Regions from separate parts of the Pseudarthrobacter sp. rb genome, predicted to be linked through region 2. Evidence: riboswitches for the same ligand, from Rfam matches in the RefSeq annotation. Region 2 holds a riboswitch; the other holds the start of a gene.

Region 1 (7,069 bases), on a different contig from region 2:
GTTTCCGCCGTGCCGACGCCCAGCGCCAGGACCAGCAGCGCTGCCAGCAGCAGGGAAGGCCCGCCGTCATGGTTTCCGAAGGCCACCATGCTGTAGCCGACGGCGCTGAAGGACAGGCCCGCGGCCACTACGTACCCTGGCCGGACTTTCCGGACCAACGGGACTACCACCAGGCCTGCCGCCACGGTGGCTGCCAGGGCCGGGAGCATGGCAATGCCCGCCGCGGACGGCGTCATCCCCTCCAGGAGTTGGAGGTGCTGGGCAAGGAAAAGGATGAACCCGTTGAAGGAAAACAGGGCCAGGATGTTGGCGCTGATGGCCATGCTGAACACCCTGTTCCGGAACAGCGACATGTCCAGCAGTGGATGCTGCAGGCGGTGCTGGCGGCGCACGAACACGATCCCCATGGCCACGCCAAAGGCGATGCTGCCCAGCCCTGCCATGCCCGGGCCTTCGGTGGCTACTGACTTGATGCCGTAGACCACGGGCACCATGACCAGCATGGAGAGCAGGACGCTTGGGATATCCACCCTGCCCGGCGCGGGATCCCTGGATTCCGGGATGAGGACAGGCCCCAGCGCCAGCAGGGGCAGCATGAGTGGCACGGCCACCAGGAAGACGGCGCCCCACCAGAAGTGCTCCACCAGCCATCCACCGAGAATTGGGCCCAGGGCGGCGCCGCCGGAGAATCCGGCCGCCCAGATGGCCACCGCAAGCCGCCGGCGGTTGGGCTCCGGGAATATGTTGCGGATCAGCGACAGGGTGGACGGCATCAGCATGGCGCCGAAGAACCCGAGCGCCGCACGGCCGGCGATCAGCCACTCCGGGGTGGGGGCGAAGGCCGTGGCGGCGGACAGCGCGGCGAAGCCCAGGCTGCCGATGACCAGCAGCCGCCGCCGCCCAATGCGGTCGCCGAGGCTTCCCATTGATACCAGCAGCCCGGCCAGGACCAGGGGGTAGGCGTCCACGATCCACAGCAGCTGCAGGCCGGTTGGTTCCAGGGCGCGTGCGATGGCGGGCAGGGCAAAGGTCAGGGCGGTGTTGTCCACTGCCACCAGCAGCACGGGAAACATCAGCAGCCCCAGCGCAAGCCAATCCCGCCACGGGGGCCGCGCGGCGGTGCTGTCCCTTTGGGTGGGAGCCGGACTGAGGGAAGTCGTCATGCAATAACTGTACCGTCTGGACGGTATAGTTTCGAAGCGGGTGCATTCCTTCTTCCCTGCCGGTGGAGGGCATGATGGAAGGCATGCCCCGAAAGCCTGTAGCCCGTGATGCGGTCCTTGACGCCTTCGAGTCCCTGCTGATCGAAGTGGGGGAGCGTGCTGCAACCCTCGACGCCGTAGCCCGGAAGGCCGGGGTGTCCAAAGGTGGCCTCCTCTACCACTTTCCCAACAAGGAAGCGCTCATCGCCGTGCTGCTTGACCGCCTGGAGGGGCTGGCCAAGGCGGACGCCGACGCGATGGCTTCGGCCGGCGAAGGTGCCGCCGCGTATTTCATCCGCTCCTCCGTCTGGGCGGATACTCCGCTGGACCGGGTCATCGTGGCTGCCACGCGGCTTGCGGAGGTGGCGCATGAAGAGACGCGCCGCCGGTTCGCTGCCATCCAGCAGCGGTGGCTGGACGAGATCGCAGCAGATGTGGGGCCCGGCCTGGCCAAGGCTGTCCTGTATATGGGTGACGGTTTGTACTTCAATGCCATGCTTTCCGTGGGCCCTGCGCCGGAAGGCGGAGCGGCCGCTGATGTGGAGGAACTCCTGGCCGCCTTGGAACGGCTCCGCAGGTAGTTTTCCATTTGCCGGGAGGGCTCGTGGCGTAGGACAATGGAGAGTTGTGAGGGCTGTCACCGGCCGTCATGATCCAACAAATGAATAGCCTTTGATCTGCGGCGGGAGAGTTCTGCCGGAAGTACAGGCAGGCGCCGTAGGAGCAAATCCTCCCCAGGAATCTCGCAGGCCCCTGTACCGCCGCGGCGAGGCACCTCTGGAAAGCAGCAGGCAGTTGTCCGGCCTCCCTTGGGGGAAGCGAAACGGCTGTTGTGCTCACCGACGGTGCAAGCGGGTCCTGCCCAGGCAGGGAACGCGGAAACTCTCAGGTCCAATACAGAGCGGGGAGGGACCCGAATAGCTGTGGCGTACCCTGCGCCGCCTGAATAAATGGAGTTCCTTCGTGTCGGTTACCCCAGCCTCCACCACCTTCGTCGACCGCCACATTGGCGCACGCCGCCAGGACGACGTCGACACCATGCTCAAAGCCGTGGGTTACGGCACGGTCGATTCACTGGTGGACACCGCCGTACCCAAGGTCATCCGCCAGGAAACCGCCCTCCGCCTGCAGGATGCCCTCAGTGAAGTTGAGGTGCTCGCGGAACTACGCAGGCTCGCCGCCAAGAACAAGACGGCCGTGCAACTGATTGGCCAGGGCTACTACGACACCATCACCCCTGCCGTGATCCGCCGGAACATCCTCGAGGCCCCGGCCTGGTACACCGCCTACACCCCGTACCAGCCTGAGATCTCCCAGGGCCGGCTCGAAGCACTCCTGAACTTCCAGACCATGGTCCAGGACCTGGTGGGCCTGCCCATCGCCAACGCCTCCCTCCTCGATGAAGCCACCGCCGTGGCCGAGGCCGTGCTGCTCATGCGCCGCTCCAACAAGACCAAGCCTGCAGCGGACGGCAAGACTGTCCTGGACATCGACGTGCTGCCGCAGACCATCGCCATCGTCAAGGGCCGCGCCGAGGCGCTCGGGTTCGAAGTTGAGGTCGCCGACCTGTCCAAGGGGCTGCCCGACGGCGACATCAACGGCATCGTGCTCCAGCAGCCCGGCGCCTCCGGCCGGGTCTGGGACCAGTCCGCCTCTATTGCGGCGGCGAAGGACCGCGGCGCACTGGTCACCGTGGCCGCTGACCTGCTGGCACTGACTCTGATCACCCCTCCGGGCGAGCAGGGCGCCGACATCGCCGTCGGCTCCACCCAGCGTTTCGGTGTCCCGCTGTTCTTCGGCGGCCCGCACGCTGCGTACATGGCTGTCCGCAAGGGCCTGGAGCGTTCACTGCCCGGCCGCCTGGTGGGCGTGTCCAAGGATGACGCAGGGGTGCCCGCGTACCGCCTGGCGCTGCAGACCCGCGAGCAGCACATCCGCCGCGAGAAGGCCACGTCCAACATCTGCACCGCGCAGGCCCTTCTGGCCATCGTCTCCTCCATGTACGCCGTCTACCACGGCCCCGACGGACTGAAGGCGATTGCGGAAACGACTCACGGCCACGCCCGGGTGCTGGCGGCCTCGCTGGCAGCTGCCGGTGTGGAGGTGCTCCACACGAGCTTCTTCGACACCCTTACCGTCCGCGTCCCCGGACGCGCTGCCGCGCTTGTCGCCGATGCCGAAGCGCGCGGAATCAACCTGCGTCCCGTCGACGCCGATACCGTGGGCATCTCGCTCGATGAAACCACGACGGCGGCCATCGTCGCCGACGTCGCGGACGTCTTTGGCGCCTCCGTTGCCGCGGCTGAAGGCTTCGGACTGGAGGCCGCCGTCGGACGTTCCTCCGACTACCTGCAGCACCCGGTGTTCAACACGCACCGGTCCGAAACCCAGCTCCTGCGCTACATCCGGAAGCTGTCGGACCGGGACCTTGCGCTGGACCGCACCATGATCCCGCTGGGCTCGTGCACCATGAAGCTGAATGCCACCGCCGAGATGGAAGCCATCTCCTGGCCGGAATTCGCCTCCATCCACCCCTTCGCCCCGGACTCCCAGACCGAAGGCTGGCGTGAACTCATCGCCGACCTCGAAGCCGACCTGACCGCCATCACCGGCTACGACCAGGTGTCCATCCAGCCCAACGCCGGCTCCCAGGGCGAACTGGCCGGGCTGTTGGCGATCCGCGGCTACCACCGCGCCAACGGCGATACCCAGCGCAACGTCTGCCTCATCCCCGCTTCCGCCCACGGCACCAATGCCGCTTCCGCCGTCCTGGCCGGCATGAAGGTCGTCGTCGTGGCCACGGCCGCTGACGGCACGATTGACCACGACGACCTGACGGCCAAGATCGAGGCCAACAAGGACGTCCTGTCCTGCATCATGATCACCTACCCCTCCACCCATGGGGTCTATGACGGGGACGTCCGCGACGTCTGCGACGCGGTCCACGCGGCCGGCGGCCAGGTGTACATCGACGGCGCCAACCTGAACGCCCTGGTGGGCCTGGCCCAGCCCGGCAAGTTCGGCGGCGACGTCTCCCACCTGAACCTGCACAAGACCTTCTGCATCCCCCACGGCGGCGGCGGACCCGGCGTCGGACCCGTGGCAGCCAAGGCACACCTGGCACCGTTCATGCCCGGCGACGCCAACAAGGCAACGCATGAGGAAGGCCACGGGGTGGCGATCTCAGCTTCCCGCTTCGGTTCGGCCGGTGTCCTGCCGATCTCCTGGGCGTACGTGAAGCTGATGGGCGGGGAAGGGCTCACCGAGGCCACCAAGTCCGCGCTGCTCGCTGCCAATTACATCGCTGCCCGGCTGAACGAGTACTTCCCGGTGCTCTACACCGGCGAAGGCGGCCTCGTGGCGCACGAATGCATCCTGGACCTGCGCGACCTGACCGCCAAGACAGGCGTCACGGCCGAGGACGTGGCCAAGCGCCTCATCGACTTCGGCTTCCACGCCCCCACCCTGGCGTTCCCGGTGGCAGGCACCCTGATGGTGGAGCCCACCGAGTCCGAGGACCTGGCCGAAATAGACCGCTTCATCGAGGCCATGATCACCATCCGCAAGGAAATCGACCAGGTGGCCAACGGCGACTTTGCCGTGGCGGACTCACCCCTGCGCCGCGCACCCCACACGGCAGCCGCCGTCGTCAGCTCCGACTGGGACCGTGCCTACCCGCGCGAGCAGGCCGCGTTCCCTGCCCACCACAAGCAGGACAAGTACTTCCCGCCGGTGGGCCGGATCGACGGCGCCGCCGGAGACCGGAACCTCATCTGCTCCTGCCCGCCGCTCGAAGAGTTCGAAAACTAAAGGACCGGCACCGTGACCGAGAAATACACCGCCCTTTACGACGAACACAAAAAGCTTGGCGCCTCCTTCACCGACTTCGGCGGGTGGCAGATGCCATTGAAGTACACCTCCGAACTGGCTGAACACCACGCCGTGCGCAAAGCCGCCGGTCTGTTCGACCTCTCCCACATGGGCGAAGTCTGGGTCACCGGACCCCAGGCTGCCGCTTTCCTGGACTACGCCCTGGTGGGCAAGTTGTCCGCCATGGCCGTGGGCAAGGCCAAGTACTCGCTGATCTGCAGTGAGGACGGCGGCATCATCGACGACCTCATCACCTACCGCCGTCCCGCTGCTGAAGACGGCACGGACGTCTTCCTGGTGGTGCCCAATGCGGGCAACGCCGCGGTGGTGGCGGCAGCCCTGCAGGAACGGGCCGCTGGGTTTGATGTGCTGGTGGAGGACGCCTCGGCCCGCACATCGCTGATCGCAGTGCAGGGCCCCAAGGCCCAGGAACTCCTGTTGCGCCTGGTCCCGGCCGCACAGCACTCCCTGGTGACGGAGCTGAAGTACTACGCCGCCGTGGAGGTTCCGTTCCTGGTGGGCGGCGCCGGCAAGGAACTCCTGCTCGCACGCACCGGGTATACCGGTGAGGACGGGTTCGAGATCTTCGTGGACAACGCGGACGCCCCGGCACTGTGGCAGGCACTGGTCGCCATCGCCGGCGACGGGGAACTGACCCCCGCGGGGCTCGCCTCCCGCGACTCCCTCCGCCTGGAAGCGGGAATGCCACTGTACGGCAACGAACTGTCGCTTCAGGGTGACCCGTTCGCTGCAGGCCTGGGCCCCGTCGTCGCGCTCTCCAAGGACGGCGACTTCGTTGGCAAGGCTGCGCTGGCAGCAAAGAAGGAAGCCGGCGCCGGCAGCACCTCCGGCCGCCGCCTCGTGGGGCTCAAAGGCCAGGGCCGACGCGCCGGACGGGCACACTACCCCGTGCTCAAGGACGGCGCCACGGTCGGTGAGGTCACCTCCGGCCAGCCATCGCCCACCCTCGGCTACCCGATCGCCATGGCCTACGTCGACGTCGAGTACTCGGCACCCGGCACAGCCCTGGACATCGATCTCCGCGGCAAGGCAGAACCCTTCGAAGTCGTCGACCTCCCGTTCTACCGCCGGGCGAAATAACCCTTCGGTGCCTCGCCGTGGTCACATTCGCCCGTCGGGTCCTTGGTCACCCGCGGGACCGGCAGACCGGACATTTTCACGCGTGCTGCTCCTTCGTCGCTTTGACGCACGCTTTCGAAAAGTCCGGCTCCGCCGGCCCCTTGTGGGCTTGTCGCCGTGGGTGCAGGGGGCAGGGGCATACAGGAAGTGGGGGGATGCGGACTACGTGCGTGTTTCCTGGTCCCGTCCTGACGCCTCCGTGTGCGTTGCATGCTTGCCCTGTCGCCTTGGTGACGGTTGCTCGCGACTGGGCGGATTCCGGAGACGTGCGTCTAAGGGAGCGTCACGTCCGCTTAGCGGGCGTCTTCGCGACCGAGCACGCGGAGGAATTCGGTCAGGCGCGCACCCAACCCGGCCACTGCGTCACGTCCGCTTAGCGGGCGTCTTCGCGACCGATCACGCAGAGGATGTCCTGCCCACTCCACCCCAGCCACTTAGAGTGACTCGAATCAGATTTTTAGTTAGGAATTGTCATGGCAGTCGGCGTATTCGACCTTTTTTCTATCGGTATTGGCCCTTCGTCTTCTCATACTGTGGGGCCGATGCGGGCTGCTGCTGTGTTTGCTGAGGAGTTGAAGGCCTCGGGGAAGCTCGCGGACGTGGCGTCGTTGCGGGTGGATTTGTATGGGTCGTTGGCGGCGACGGGGCATGGTCACGGGACGATGACCGCAATCCTGTTGGGGTTGGAGGGGTTCCATCCGGAGTTGATCCTGCCCGAGCAGGTGGAGGAGCGGCTGGCCTCGATCGCGGAGACCGGGATCCTGAACTTGGCCGGTTCGGTGGCGTTGCCGTACGGGGTGGGCGACATGGTGTTGCGGCCGTTGACGGTGTTGCCGCGGCACACGAACGGGATGACG
Region 2 (8,781 bases):
GCAGGATTGCGGTCATCGTCCCGTGACCATGCCCCGTCGCCGCCAACGACCCATACAAATCCACCCGCAGCGACGCCACGTCCGCGAGCTTCCCCGAGGCCTTCAACTCCTCAGCAAACACAGCAGCAGCCCGCATCGGCCCCACAGTATGAGAAGACGAAGGGCCAATACCGATAGAAAAAAGGTCGAATACGCCGACTGCCACGGTGTGTTCCTAACTGGACGGAGAAGAAGAGAAAGCGGGCCCCTGTGGGACCGGTATCCGGAAGCGTGCGTCTACGCGAGCGAGCACGCGGAGGATGCCTGCCCCACCGGGCCCAAGGCGGGCACGGGACTCAGGACAGGGGTGCCACACCCGGGTAGAGCGGGTGGGCTGCGGCGAGTGCCTCAACGCGGTGACGGAGCCCGGAAAGGTCCGCGCCGGCGTCGGCAATTAATGCCTCGGCGATGATGTCCGCAACCTCGCGGAAGGCGTCCTCGCCGAAGCCACGGGTGGCCAGGGCAGGGGTTCCGATGCGCAGGCCCGAGGTGACCATCGGCGGACGCGGGTCGAACGGCACGGCGTTGCGGTTGACGGTGATGTCGATCGCGGCTAGCCGGTCTTCGGCCTGCTGGCCATCGAGCTCGCAGTTGCGCAGGTCCACCAGGACGAGGTGCACGTCGGTGCCGCCGGACACCACGCTGATGCCCTTGGCGGTGACGTCCGGCTGGACCAGGCGCTCGGCCAGGATGCGGGCGCCGGCCAGGACGCGCTCCTGCCGCTCCTTGAATTCCTCGGATGCCACGATTTTGAACGCCACGGCCTTGCCGGCGATGACGTGCTCCAGCGGCCCGCCCTGCTGGCCCGGGAACACTGCCGAATTGATCTTCTTGGCGATGTCGGGGTCGTTGGAGAGGATGATGCCGCCGCGCGGACCGGCAAGGGTCTTGTGCGTCGTGGAGGTGACCACGTGGGCGTGCGGGACCGGCGAGGGGTGCAGGCCCGCGGCCACCAGCCCGGCGAAGTGCGCCATGTCCACCATGAGGTAGGCGCCCACGGAATCGGCGATGCGGCGGAACTCAGCGAAGTCCAGCTGGCGCGCGTAGGCTGACCAGCCGGCCACGATGAGCTGCGGCTTGTGCTCCTGGGCCAGGCGCTCCACCTCTGCCATGTCTATGGTGTGGGTGTCTTCGCGGACCTGGTACGGAACCACGTTGTAGAGCTTGCCGGAGAAGTTGATCCGCATGCCGTGGGTCAGGTGGCCGCCGTGGGCCAGGTTAAGGCCCATGATGGTGTCGCCGGGCTTGATCAGCGCGTGCATCACCGAGGCGTTGGCCTGGGCTCCGGAGTGCGGCTGGACGTTGGCGAACCCGGCACCGAAGAGCGCCTTGACCCGGTCGATCGCGAGCTGCTCGATGACGTCCACATGCTCGCAGCCACCGTAGTAACGCTTGCCCGGGTAGCCTTCGGCGTACTTGTTGGTCAGCACGGAGCCCTGCGCCTGCATGACCGCGGCGGCGGTGTGGTTCTCCGAAGCGATCATTTCCAGGCCGTCGCGCTGGCGGCCCAGTTCGTCGTCGATCTTTGCCGCAATCTCGGGGTCCAGGGCGGAGAGGTCTGCGTTCAGGCTGGGGGAGACCACCTGTTCAAAGGCCACGGTGCCCGCGGCGGATGAAGCGCCGCTCACAGTTCGCCGCCGTTTGCTTCGGCGTATTCCTGTGCGGAGAGCAGCGGGCCCTCTTCGGTGACGGTGACTTTGAAGAGCCAGCCGGCGCCGTAGGGGTCGTTATTGATCACGGCGGGGTCGCTGACCACGTCGTCGTTGACTTCCGTGACCTCGCCCGTGACGGGGGAGTACAGGTCCGAGACGGACTTGGTGGACTCGATCTCGCCACAGGTCTCGCCTGCGGTCACCGTGGCGCCAACTTCGGGCAGGTCCACGTAGACGATGTCGCCCAGTGCCTCGGCGGCAACAGCGGACACGCCCACCACGGACGGGCCGGAGCCGTCAGCGGCGATCCATTCGTGCTCGGCGGAGTACTTCAGTTCAGCGGCAACTTTAGCCATGGTGTTTTTCCTTAAGTTTGGAGTGCAAAGAAGCGGGAGCGCGGGGTTATTTCTGGCGCTTGTAAAAGGGCAGTGCGACGACTTCGAAGGGCTCAGCCTTGCCGCGCAGGTCCACGTCCAGTGCGGTGCCCAGCTCGGCGTGCTCGACGTCGACATAGGCCAGAGCGACAGGGTAGCCCAGGGTGGGGCTCGGCTGGCCGGAGGTCACTTCGCCCACCACGTTGCCGTCCTTGAGGACGGGGTAGCCGCAACGGCCGGCGCGCCGGCCGTGACCTTTCAGGCCGACGAGCTTGCGCTTGGAGCCGGACTCCTTGGCCGCCTCCAGTGCTGCCCGGCCCACGAAGTCACCTTCCTTGGACTTAAGCGCCACCACGGGGCCAAGGCCGGCGTCGAACGGTGAACGCTCGAGGGAGAGCTCGTTCCCGTACAGCGGCATGCCTGCTTCAAGGCGGAGCGAATCGCGGGATGCGAGGCCGCAGGGGACAATGCCGAACTCTTCCCCGGCCTGGGCCACGGACTCCCATAGGGAAGCGGCGCCTTCATTCGGGAGGAAGAGTTCAAAGCCGTCTTCACCGGTGTAGCCGGTGCGGGCCAGGATGACATCGTGGCCGGCTACGGTGACTTCGTTGAACGCGTAATACTTCAGGTCGGTGACCAGGGCGTGCTGGGACTCATCCGTGAGTTTGAGCAGGGTGGCCTCGGCCTTGGGTCCCTGGACTGCGACGAGCGAGGTTGCCGCCGAAGCGTCCTCCACCGTCACATCGAAGTTGGCTGCGCGCTCGGCGAGGGCGGCGGCCACGGTGGGGGCGTTGCCGGCGTTTGGGACCACCAGGTACTTCTCATCGCCGAACCGGTAGGTGATGAGGTCGTCGATGATGCCGCCGTCCTCATTGCAGATCAGCGAGTACTTGGCTTTGCCGTCCGCGATGGCGGACAACTTGCCCACCAGGGCGTAGTCCAGGAAGGCGCCGGCCTGGGGTCCGGTGACCCAGACTTCGCCCATGTGGGAGAGGTCGAACAGACCGGCGGCTTTGCGCACGGCGTGGTGTTCTGCCAGTTCGGAGCTGTATTTGAGCGGCATCTGCCAGCCACCGAAGTCGGTGAAGGAGGCGCCAAGCTTTTTGTGCTCTTCGTAGAGAGCCGTGTAGTTCTCAGTCACGGGGGATCCTTAGTTTTCGAACTCGGACAGCGGCGGGCAGGAGCAGATCAGGTTCCGGTCTCCACCGGCGCCGTCGATCCGGCCCACCGGCGGGAAGTACTTGTCCTGCTTCAGGTGGTGGACGGGGAAGACGGCCTGCTCGCGGCTGTACTGGCGGGTCCATTCGGAGTTCACGACGGCGGACGCGGTGTGGGGTGCGTTGCGCAGCGGGGAATCCTGGACAGAGAAGTCGCCGTTGGCCACCTGGTCGATTTCCTTGCGGATGGTGATCATGGCCTCGATGAAGCGGTCGATCTCGGCCAGGTCCTCGGACTCGGTGGGCTCCACCATCAGGGTGCCTGCCACCGGGAACGCCAGGGTGGGGGCATGGAAACCGAAGTCGATGAGGCGCTTGGCCACGTCCTCGGCCGTGACACCGGTCTTGGCAGTGAGGTCGCGCAGGTCCAGGATGCATTCGTGCGCCACGAGGCCGCCTTCGCCGGTGTAGAGCACCGGGAAGTACTCGTTCAGGCGCACGGCAACATAGTTCGCTGCGAGCAGGGCTGCCTTGGTGGCCTCGGTCAGTCCCTCCCCGCCCATGAGCTTCACGTACGCCCAGGAGATCGGCAGGACACCGGCGGAACCGAAGTTCGAGGCGCTGATGGCCACGCCGTGGCCTTCCTCATGCGCTGCCTTGTTGGCGTCGCCGGGCATGAACGGCGCCAGGTGTGCCTTGGCCGCGACCGGTCCAACGCCGGGTCCGCCGCCGCCGTGGGGGATGCAGAAGGTCTTGTGCAGGTTCAGGTGGGAGACGTCGCCGCCGAACTTGCCGGGCTGGGCCAGGCCCACCAGGGCATTCAGGTTCGCACCGTCAACGTAGACCTGGCCGCCGGCCGCGTGGACAGCCTCGCAGATCTCGGTCACGTCCGCGTCGTAGACGCCGTGGGTGGACGGGTAGGTGATCATGATCGCCGAGAGGACGTCCTTGTTCGCCTCGATCTTCGCGTACAGGTCCTCGTGGTCGATCGTTCCGTCCGCGGCCGTGGCAACGACGACGACCTTCATTCCGGCCAGGACCGCAGAGGCGGCGTTGGTGCCGTGGGCGGAAGCGGGGATCAGGCAGACGTTGCGCTGCTCTTCGCCGCGGGAGTGGTGGTAGCCGCGGATGGCCAGCAGGCCGGCGAGCTCGCCCTGGGAGCCGGCGTTCGGCTGCAGCGACACCTGGTCGTAGCCGGTGATTTCCGCCAGGTCGGCTTCCAGGCCACTGATCAGTTCACGCCAGCCCTTGGTCTGGGACTCGGGGGCGAAGGGGTGGATGGAGGCGAACTCCGGCCAGGAGATGGCTTCCATCTCTGCGGTGGCGTTCAGCTTCATGGTGCACGAGCCCAGCGGGATCATGGTGCGGTCCAGCGCCAGGTCGCGGTCGGAGAGCCTGCGGATGTAGCGCAGGAGCTGGGTTTCGGACCGGTGGGTGTTGAACACCGGGTGCTGCATGAACTCAGAGGAGCGGAGCACCCCGGACGGCAGGTCGAAGCCCGCAGCGTCCACTACGGGGCCGGCACCGAAGGCGACGGCGATCGCAGACAGGATTTCCGGCGTCGTGGTTTCATCCACGGACACGCCGATGGTGTCGTCATCAATGTGGCGCAGGTTGATGCCGCGTGCTTCAGCAGCGGTGATGACCTTGGCGGCCTTGCCCGGGACGGAAACCGTGACCGTATCGAAGAACGTCTCGGAGGCCAGTTCCCGGCCTGCGATCTTGAGCGTGGTGGCGAGGGCGCGTGCGTTGTTGTGGACGCGCTCGGCAATGGCCTTCAGCCCGTCGGGGCCATGGTAGACGGCGTAGAAGGAGGAAACGATGGCCAGCAGGGCCTGCGCGGTGCAGATGTTGGACGTGGCCTTCTCGCGGCGGATGTGCTGCTCGCGGGTCTGCAGCGCCAGGCGGTAAGCCGGGAGGCCGGCGTCGTCCTTGGATACGCCCACCAGGCGGCCCGGCATGGAACGTTCCAGGCCCTTGGCCACTGCCATGTATGCGGCGTGCGGGCCGCCGAAGAACAGCGGGACACCGAAACGCTGGGTGGAGCCGACGGCGATGTCGGCACCCTGCTCGCCTGGAGGGGTGATCAGGGTCAGTGCCAGCAGGTCAGCGGCCACCGTCACCAGCGCGCCGCGCTCCTTTGCTTCGGCGATGACGCCGGCGTGGCTGAAAACGCGGCCGGAGACGCCCGGCTGCTGGAGCACGATGCCGTTGATTGCGCCGTCGGGCAGGCCCTTGGACAGGTCGGCGACCTCAACCTCGAAGCCGAGCGCCTCGGCGCGGCCCTTGACGATGGCGATGGTCTGCGGCAGGACGTCGGCGTCCAGGACGGTCTTGCCGTCGCGGACGTCCTTGTTCTTGTTGGCGCGGCGCATCATGAGGACGGCTTCGGCCACGGCGGTGGCTTCATCGAGCAGGGAGGCGTTGGCGATGGGCAGGCCCACCAGGTCCTGGACCATGGTCTGGAAGTTCAGGAGTGCCTCGAGCCGGCCCTGGGAAATCTCGGGCTGGTACGGGGTGTAGGCGGTGTACCAGGCCGGGGCCTCGAGGACATTCCGGCGGATGACGGCGGGCGTGATGGTGTCGTAGTAGCCCTGGCCGATCATCTGTACGGCGGTCTTGTTCTTGGCGGCGAGCCTGCGCAGTTCCGCAAGCACCTCAACCTCGCTCAGCGCGTCTTTGAGCGCAAGGGGCTTGGACTGGCGGATTGAGTTGGGAACGGCGATGTCCACCAGTCCATCAACGCTGTCGTAGCCAACGGCCTTGAGCATGGTGTCCACGTCAGCCTGGCGGCGTGCACCGATATGCCGGTCTGCAAAGGCAGACGGAAGGGATTGAATCGTCATGAGGAACTCCAGGTTTGGCCGGCCACGGGTGGCACGGCATGGATCGGGTCCCTCCCCGCTCTGTATTGGACCTGAGAGATTCCGCAAACCCATCAGGGCCTGCTTGCACCGTCGGTGAGTGCTGCCGGAGCAGCACTGCTTTCCAGAGTCGCCTCGCCGTGACGGTACATGGGCCTGAGAGATTCCTGGGGAGGATTTGCTCCTACGGCGCCTGCCCGGTGATGGCCGGGAGAACTCTCCCGCCACAGCTCGAAAGGCATATTGAAATGTGGGTGATTCGGCTCACAGGTTACCGGCAAAGCGGGCCGGGGAGCAAATCGGTCCGTCATGAATTGGGGCTCCAGAGCGTTACGTGGATGGCGTAACGCCGGGTTTGACTTTTGTCCGTGACGGACGCCACACTGAACCCCGTGATCCGGCCGGACAGCGGAACTGGCCCAAAGCTGCTGGGTGCTCTGTTCGCCGGCCGGGATCACCGGAGGCCCCACAATCCATTCTGCGCATTACCGCGCCTGGGATGGATGCCCTCCGACAACTGAACACTGATTTAGCAAGCAAACGCTTTTGACCTGCGGCGGGAGAGCCCTGCCGGTACGTTCAGCAGGCGCCGTAGGAGCAAACCCTCCCCAGGAAACTCTCAGGCCCACGTACCGCCGCGGTGAGGCAACTCTGGAAAGCAGCCGGGCCCTGTCCTGGCTCACCGACGGTGCAAGCACGCCCATGCCGGCATGTGGAAACTCTCAGGTCCCAGACAGAGCGGGGAGGAAATCCAATCTTTGCGACACCCCGGGTGCCGCTCGAACGATGGAGTTCCTCAATGACGACCCATTCCCCGACGTCCCCCGGCGGCGGAGCCCCGCACCTGGAGCGGCAGCTCAGCAACCGCCACATCCAACTGATCGCCATCGGCGGTGCAATCGGCACTGGCCTGTTCATGGGCTCAGGCAAGACCATCTCGGCGGCCGGCCCCTCGGTGATCTTCGTGTACATGATCATCGGCTTCATGCTGTTCTTCGTCATGCGTGCCATGGGTGAACTGCTGCTCAGCAACCTCAACTACAAGTCCTTCAGCGACTTTGCCGCTGACCTGCTGGGTCCATGGGCCGGCTTCTTCACAGGCTGGACCTACTGGTTCTGCTGGGTCATCACCGGCATTGCCGACGTCATCGCCATCGCGGGCTACTCCAAAGAGCTGTGGCCCGGACTGCCCCTCTGGATTCCCGGCCTGGCCACCGTGGCCATCCTGCTCCTGCTGAACCTCACCACCGTGAAGGCGTTCGGCGAAACGGAGTTCTGGTTCGCACTCATCAAGATCATTGCCATTGCTGCCCTGATCATCGTTGGCCTGTTCATGATCTTCACCGGTTTCCAGTCCGACGCCGGCCCTGCCACCTTCACCAACCTGTGGAGCCACGGCGGATTCTTCCCGAACGAGTTCATGGGCTTCGTGGCCGGCTTCCAGATCGCCGTTTTCGCGTTCGTGGGCATCGAACTGGTGGGCACCACCGCCGCCGAGGCCAAGAACCCGGAGCGGAACCTTCCCAAGGCCATCAACTCCATCCCCATCCGCGTGCTCCTCTTCTACGTGGGCGCCCTCATCATCCTGATGGCCGTCACCCCCTGGACCGAGTTCAGGGCCGGTCACAGCCCCTTCATCGCCATGTTCTCCCTGGCAGGCCTGGGCGCCGCGGCCACCGTGGTCAATCTCGTGGTGCTGAGCTCCGCGATGTCCTCCGCGAACTCCGGCATCTACTCGACGTCCCGCATGGTCTTCGGCCTTGCCCAGGAAGGCGACGCACCCGACGTCTTTGGCAAACTGTCCCGGCGGAAGGTGCCCCAGAACGCACTGTTCCTCTCCTGCGTGCTGCTGCTGTCCGGCGTCGTCCTCATGTATGCGGGCCAGGACGTGGGCAAGGCCTTCGACATGGTGACCACGGTCTCCGCCGTCTGCTTCGTCTTTGTCTGGTCCATCATCCTGGCCAGCTACATCGCCTTCCGCCGCCGCCGGCCGCACCTGCATGAAGCATCCAAGTTCAAGATGCCCGGCGGTGTTGCCATGGTCTGGGTGGTCTTCGCCTTCTTCGCCTTCGTGATCTGGACCCTCACCACCCAGCCGGACACCCTGGTTGCCCTGCTGGTCACTCCGGTGTGGTTCATCCTGCTGGGCACCGCATGGTTCGTCCTCCGCCGCCGGCCCGCACACCAGGCCCGTTTCGCCACGTTCCAGGCTGAACTGCAGGCAGACCAGGACTTCACCGACGCCGCATCCGGCAAGGCTGTCCGTACGGGTGCCGCCGCAGAAGCGGGGGAAGAGCGGGTCAAACGGTGATCGCCGCGGAGGCCCGCGCGTCTGAGCTGAGCGAATCCGAACCTGGGACTTCTGAAGCCGGCCAGCTGCAGGCTGTGGCAGCCCACGAAACGGGCCGGGAATTCGTGCTGACGTTCCATTGCCCGGATGCCCTTGGCATTGTCCAGGCTGTGGCGGCATACCTGCTGGAACAGGAATGCTACATCGTGGACATCAAGCAGTTCGGCGACACGGAAAGCGGCCGGTTCTTCATGCGAATCCACGTCACCTCGCGGGTTGAGCTGGACCTTGGCCGCCTCCGGGCCGGTTTCGGTCAGGTGGCCCAGGAGTGGCAGATGGACTGGCGCCTGGAACGCCACGGACGCAAGCAGCCCATCCTGGTGATGGTCTCAAAGTACGAGCACT

The links. A riboswitch is a leader RNA that binds a small molecule or an ion and turns the genes downstream of it on or off. The one in region 2 is predicted to bind glycine.
Region 1: linked by a shared signal. The riboswitch ahead of gcvP (aminomethyl-transferring glycine dehydrogenase) and the one ahead of gcvP (aminomethyl-transferring glycine dehydrogenase) in region 2 are both predicted to bind glycine.

What each region holds. Positions count from the first base shown of each region.
Region 1 covers NZ_JBWJAR010000027.1:329-7,397, reverse strand. The annotation lists gene ACWRN3_RS21445 (MFS transporter) at 1-1,163, opposite strand, end outside; gene ACWRN3_RS21440 (TetR/AcrR family transcriptional regulator) at 1,247-1,783, shown strand; glycine riboswitch at 1,876-1,973, shown strand; gene gcvP (aminomethyl-transferring glycine dehydrogenase) at 2,166-5,012, shown strand; gene gcvT (glycine cleavage system aminomethyltransferase GcvT) at 5,025-6,173, shown strand; partial or broken gene ACWRN3_RS21425 (serine dehydratase beta chain) at 6,686-7,069, shown strand, end outside.
Region 2 covers NZ_JBWJAR010000032.1:18,551-27,331, reverse strand. The annotation lists partial or broken gene ACWRN3_RS22325 (serine dehydratase beta chain) at 1-205, opposite strand, end outside; gene glyA (serine hydroxymethyltransferase) at 336-1,667, opposite strand; gene gcvH (glycine cleavage system protein GcvH) at 1,664-2,047, opposite strand; gene gcvT (glycine cleavage system aminomethyltransferase GcvT) at 2,094-3,206, opposite strand; gene gcvP (aminomethyl-transferring glycine dehydrogenase) at 3,216-6,068, opposite strand; glycine riboswitch at 6,221-6,320, opposite strand; glycine riboswitch at 6,634-6,731, shown strand; gene cycA (D-serine/D-alanine/glycine transporter) at 6,886-8,397, shown strand; gene purU (formyltetrahydrofolate deformylase) at 8,472-8,781, shown strand, end outside.